Regions from separate parts of the Megasphaera indica genome, predicted to be linked through region 2. Evidence: riboswitches for the same ligand, from Rfam matches in the RefSeq annotation. Region 2 holds a riboswitch; the other holds the start of a gene.
The links. Region 2 has a riboswitch for S-adenosylmethionine ahead of ACFCTO_RS04525 (MetQ/NlpA family ABC transporter substrate-binding protein). Riboswitches for the same ligand answer to the same signal wherever they lie in the genome.

Region 1 (3,143 bases), on a different contig from region 2:
AAGCCGTTGAGGTTGGTCGGGCCGACGGAGAGGATGGGGCAGTTATTTTCTTTGGCTTCCGTAATGGCCCAGCGGACGAGGGGCGTCTTGCCGTCTTCCAGGTTGACGACTAAGAGGGACGCTTCTTTCAGCATCCGGTCATCGCCCGGCTGGCCGCTGATGAGGAGGACGGCACCGAAACGGCGCTGGATGCGGCGCTGCCAGTCGGGATCGCCGCCGGCCAGGGCTATCTGACGGCCCGTGAGGAAGCGGTCCAGCTGGCGCGTATAATCGCGCTGGGTCATGAAGGAGGGCAGGTCCAGGCCGCGGTCTTCCGGGTCCCGGACGGAACGCGACGCTTCCTGGGGCGTCACTTTCCGCGGCGCCTGCCCTTTGGTCAGATCCGGCCGCACCTGGCGCTTGTTGAGTTCCTTGCGCAGGGCCAGGAGTTCGGCAATCTGGTTGGATGCCGTTTCCTTTATCTTTTCGATATACTGTTCCTGCTTGCGGATGCGGTCTTCGTACTGTTTGCGGTCCTGTTCGCGGCCCGTCCGTTCCGCATCGAGTTCCTGGCGCAGCCGTTCCAGTTCAGAAAGGACGGCCGTGCGGTTCTTGGCTTCCAGGCGCAGGCGCAGGAGTTCTTCCCGGTCGGCGTCCATCTGGGCTTTTTCTTCCCGCAGCTGCTGAAGTTCTTCTTTTTCTTTGCCCATCATCATGGCCGGCGTTTCCTGGCCGCCAGTGACGGCTTCGTCGGACCAGGGCTGGTCGCAGATGGCCATGAGATAGATGCCCAGGGCATGGGCTGCCGCGTGCTTGGCCATCTGCACGTCTTCAAAGACGTCGGTCAAGCCGAGAATCTGACTGTCCGTCTGGAGCATGAGCAGGTCGATGATGCCCATATAGGAAAAAGATTCCATAGTCTGCGCCATATCGTAGCGTTCGAGGTGGATCGTGCCGGCGTAGATTTCTTCCGGGTTCTGTTTGGACGTATAATACGTATTGATGAGCAGCCGGTCGGCCGTCCGTTCGTAGATGCGCAGTACCAAGGCGTCTTCCTGGTCTGTGCCGGTGTGGCGGCTGAAGGTCAGCCGTTCCTGGGAAAGAAGGGTCGTCACCAGGCTCGGGGTCTTGTACCATTTGCCGAATACTTCTACCCGCTTGGCCAGCCGCAGGTCGCCGGGCTTGCTGCAGGTTGCATAATCAAAATAAGGGTCGTTGAAGAATATATCTCTAGGCCGCAATTTGGTCATATCTAATCATCCTTTCTATCTTCTCCATTATAACCCTGCCTATAGGGCAACGTCTAGTAGACAGGGCAACGTCTAGTAGACAATGTTTTTTAGGCATAAAAAACACTTGCAAAATAGGCGGACTTGAATTATAATGGATGAGCAAACCAAATAAAGAACCATCAAGAGACGACGGAGGGACTGGCCCTGTGATGTCGCAGCAACCTTCAGCTATGAAAGGTGCTAATTCCAGCAGTGATATACTGGCAGATGGGGATTAGAAGCCCCTCTCATGAAGTCATGGATGAGGGGAATTTTTTTTAAGGAGGATCACTCATGGCAAAAAATCGTGAATTCTTTACATCCGAATCCGTCACCGAAGGCCATCCCGATAAAATGGCTGACCAGATTTCGGACAGCATTTTGGATGCCATTCTCGCAAAAGATAAAAACGCTCGTGTTGCCTGCGAAACCCTGGTAACGACTGGTATGGTACATGTCGTCGGTGAAATTTCTACGACGTGCTACGTCGATATCCCGCACATCGTCCGCGAAACGATTCGTGACATCGGCTATACCCGCGCTAAATATGGTTTTGACTGCGACACATGCGGCGTCCTCGTTTCCCTGGACGAACAGTCCCCGGACATCGCTATGGGCGTCGACGATGCCTTGGAAAAGAAAGAAGGCAATACGGATAAGTTCGATACTATCGGCGCTGGCGACCAGGGCATGATGTTCGGCTATGCTACCAACGAAACGGACGACTACATGCCGCTGCCGATTTCCCTGGCACACCGCCTGGCACGCCGCCTGGCCAAAGTCCGCAAAGACGGCACACTGCCGTATCTCCGTCCCGATGGCAAGACCCAGGTCACTGTCGAATATGAAGACGGCAAACCGGTCCGCATCGATACAATCGTCATTTCGGCACAGCACAGCCCCGAAGTCGGCCGCGAACAGATCGAAAGCGACCTCCTCGAATTCGTCATCAAACCGGAACTGCCGGAAGGCTTGTTCGACGACAAGACGAAACTCTTCATCAATCCGACTGGCCGTTTCGTCATCGGCGGTCCTCAGGGCGATTCGGGCCTCACAGGCCGTAAGATCATCGTCGATACCTATGGCGGCATGGCTCGTCATGGCGGCGGTGCTTTCTCCGGCAAGGACCCCACAAAAGTCGACCGCTCGGCCGCTTATGCAGCCCGTTACGTCGCCAAGAACGTCGTCGCTGCCGGCCTGGCCGATAAATGCGAAATCCAGCTGGCTTATGCCATCGGCGTGGCCCGCCCGGTTTCCATCCACGTCGAAACCTTCGGTACGGGCAAAGTCCCGAACGAAAAGATTGTCGAACTCATCGAAAAGAACTTCGACCTTCGTCCGGCTGGCATCATCGCCATGCTCGACTTGCAGCGCCCGATTTACAAACAGACTGCTGCCTATGGCCACTTCGGCCGCAACGACCTCGACCTGCCTTGGGAAAAGACAGACAAAGCCGAAACGCTCCGCAAAGAAGCCGGCTTATAAGAGGCGGTTCGATAAACTGAACATCCAGAAAAGAGGCTGTCCCATTAAGACAGCCTCTTTTTGGGTGTTGAGTTTGCAGTTTGTAGTTTTTTAGTGCGACAGCCCCATACAAAGGAGGTGTCCTTTTGATTGCTGAAATCATCATCAATACGACGGCGAAACGGCTGCAGCAGACTTTTTCCTATACCGTTCCCGATGGTCTGGCCGTCCGCGTCGGCAGCCGCGTCCTCGTGCCCTTTGGTCATCGCCGGGAAGAGGGCATCGTCGTCGCCCTCCATGAACAGCTGGACGAACCGGCCGATTTCACGCTGAAGCCCGTCGAAGGCCTGCTTTCGACGCAGACCGGCTTCCAGGAAGAAATGATCCGCACGGCCATCTGGATCCGCGACTACTATGTCTGCAACCTTT
Region 2 (3,143 bases):
GGTCGACGAAGGACGAGAATTTGCGCTGCCGTCCCAGCAAGAGGACGACGGCCAGCGGCAGGAGGCCGTTGAAAAAAGCGAAGAAAGGCAGGCTGAGCAAGTCCGTCCGCATGGGCAGGACCCAGAAGCTGAGCAGGGTCAGGGACGTCATGATGACGATGATGTTGAAGCGGATGAGCCAATTCGACTGGTCCGGCGTCAGCCAGCTCCGCCTTTTGGTGACATATCCGGCAATCATGGGCAGGATGATGTCTGTGAAAATATAAACCATCCGGAGTGTCGTATCTTCCATGGCCGGATTCCCTCCCTTTACTTGCGGGCAGCGCGGAAGGCGTCGGCCAGGGAGAACGTCAGCGGTTCTGCCGGCTTGGTGGCGTCGATGATAGGCTGCATGATATCGCGGAATTCTTCTTTTTTCTTCGATAAGACGTAGAGCTTGGACGTGTTGCGGGCATCCCAGAGGGCGTCGTGCATCTGGCCGTCGAAGGTTTCTCCCAGGGTGCTGATGGCCTTGTCCAGGGAAATGACGTTATCCAGGCCCAGGAGGTTGCAGTAAATCTGCTGGAAGTTCTGCCAGTGGTCGAGCATCCAGCGGACGCGGTCGTCGTGCTCGTCGATTTCTTTGAGGCGGAGTTCGCAGTCCAGCTGGCGCCAGTCATTTTCACTCCAGGCGAACATTTCGTAGGCATTGGGGCAGCCTTCGTTGCACCAGGTCAGGAAATGGTCGAAGGCCTGGCGGAAATGGGGTTTCCCGGCCAGCATTTCCATGGTGATACCTGTCAATTCCTGACAGGTCTGATTCATGGCTGTCGTATATTCGGGCAGCACATATTCCTTATACGACGAGATTTCATTCCCGTCTTCGTCTATTTTGACAGCACCGATTTCGATGATTTCTCCTTTGCAGATGCGGCGCGCTTCCTTCTGGTCCCGGCCGATAGGGTTCATCTCGAAATCGACAAATACGGCTTTCATGAGAGTGTCTCCTTTCTGAATCTGATGACAACCATTATTATACCATAAGTAAAGGGCTTATCGCACGTGCGACAAGCCCTTTTTAGAGGATTCAGGCGGGCCGCCCTTTGGGCGGCCCCTACGAACCACTAGCCACTAGCCACTAACCACTAACTACTCGCTGCTAAAACGCCGGCAGGATGGTTCCCTGGAAGTGTTCTTCAATGAATTTCTTGATCGGTTCAGACTGGTAGATTGCCAAGACTTTCTTGTATGTTTCGTTGTTTTCGTCGCCCTGACGGACTGCCATGACGTTGGCATACGGCGAATCCTTCGATTCGACGAGGATCGAATCTTTCTGCGGGTTCAGGCCGGCCGGGATAGCGTAGTTGGTGTTGACGCAGGCCAGGTCCGTATCGTCGAGGGAGCGGGGAATCTGAGCGGCGTCGAGTTCGACGAACTGGAGGTTCTTGGGATTTTCGGTGATATCTGTTACCGAAGCGTCGACGGAGTTGCCGTTTTTCAATTTAATCAGGCCGGCCTGCTGGAGCAGGAGCAGGGCGCGGGCACCGTTGGTCGGGTCGTTCGGGATGGTGACTTTGGCGCCGTCCGTGACGTCTTTGATGTCTTTGAATTTATGGGAGTAAACGGCCATGGGCAGGATAATGGTCTTGCCGATGGAGGTGATCTTCAGGCCTTGTTTCTTGACGACGTTGTCCATGTACGGCTGATGCTGCATGGAGTTCATATCCAGGTCGCCTTCGGCCAGGGCCTTGTTCGGCTGGACGTAGTCGTTGAATTCGACGACTTTGATAGTAATGCCCTGTTTAGCTGCTTCTTTAGCGACTTCTTCCATGACTTCGGCATGAGGACCGGCAGTGACGCCCATCTTGATTTCTTTTTTGTCACCGGAAGCACCGGAATTGGAAGACGAACCGCAGCCGGCGGCAAAGAGGCACGTCGTCGTGATGAGAACGGCGGCGAAGAGTTTTTTTACTGTTGCGTTCATGTAATCATTTCCTTTCTGGATAACGGATAATAAGGGCTTGCCGGTCAAAAAGAAAAGCCGTCATACAGATGACGGCTCAATTTGCGATTCGTTCATCTGCCGGTATACACCGCTGGACTTGGCACCTATCCCGATAGGGGGTTGCCGCAGCGTCATCGGGCCATTCCCTCGACTGCTCTTGATGAAAGACAATGTATGGTTGTTGGTGTACATATTATCACCTGGAAGAGAATCTGTCAAGAAATATTGTGCTCCTTGAGGAAAATTTCTTTTTATGTTATAATAATACCGCTCATCGGAGGCTTATGCTCGTATAGTATAAAGCCGGATAAGATGTCACTTCAGTCCTGCAGCGGAGGAAGGGCGCGTACGTAAACGCGTCTTTCGATAAAGATGCAGGACAGGGTGGTTTCTTGTCCGGCTTTTTTTAGTGTGAGGTGACAGAAATTGATGAATAAACGAGATATCCTTTGGCAGATTTATAGTGCCAAAGCCTTTTACTTCCTCGGCGGTTTCGGTTTTACGTCGTGGGCATCGCTCATTCCCTTCCTGAGGCAGCAGCTGCAGATTCAGGACGACCACCTGGGGTTCCTCTTATTGGCCGTCGGCTTAGGCGCCCTGATCATGATGATGCTGGCCGGTTCCATTGCCGGGCGCCTGGGCTGCCGCCGTTCTTTGACCATCGCCGGCCTAGCCATTGCCGTCGTCCTGAACGTTCTCTGTTATGTGCCGGCTTATGCAGCGGCCTTGGTTATGGCCGTCCTCCTCGGTTCGTTCCTGGGACTGCTCGACGTCGTCGTCAACATCAACGGTATCTTCATTGAACGGAAAGTTCACAAGCGCCTCATGTCCGGCCTGCAGGCCATGTGGTCCCTGGGGAATCTCGCCGGCGCTGCCTTTTTTGCTTCCCTGCTCCACCTAGGCTTTTACTGGAAAATCGTCATGATTGCCGGCGCCGTCTTCATCGGCCTCTGCGTCTGCTTCTTTGCGCCCCATCTCCATGGGGAACGGCAGGCATCCGGCAAGGGCGCTTCCCTGGTCCTGCCCAAGGGGAAAATCGTCCTCATCGGCCTGGTCTGCACCATTGCCTTCCTGGTAGAAGGTTCTATCAACGATTGGAGCGGCGTCTTCATGACGACGGAAAAGGGCATCGACATTTCCCAATCCGGCTTGGGCCTGA

Region 1: it holds a riboswitch for S-adenosylmethionine, as region 2 does, so the genes downstream of both, metK (methionine adenosyltransferase) here and ACFCTO_RS04525 (MetQ/NlpA family ABC transporter substrate-binding protein) in region 2, are expected to answer to the same signal.

What each region holds. Positions count from the first base shown of each region.
Region 1 is NZ_JBKKJR010000011.1:62,775-65,917, forward strand. Features, by position in the region: gene ACFCTO_RS07175 (hypothetical protein) at 1-1,229, opposite strand, end outside; SAM riboswitch class I at 1,385-1,485, shown strand; gene metK (methionine adenosyltransferase) at 1,545-2,735, shown strand; gene priA (replication restart helicase PriA) at 2,861-3,143, shown strand, end outside.
Region 2 is NZ_JBKKJR010000005.1:97,996-101,138, reverse strand. Features, by position in the region: gene ACFCTO_RS04535 (AEC family transporter) at 1-292, opposite strand, end outside; gene ACFCTO_RS04530 (3'-5' exonuclease) at 310-975, opposite strand; gene ACFCTO_RS04525 (MetQ/NlpA family ABC transporter substrate-binding protein) at 1,139-1,963, opposite strand; SAM riboswitch class I at 2,053-2,151, opposite strand; gene ACFCTO_RS04520 (MFS transporter) at 2,414-3,143, shown strand, end outside.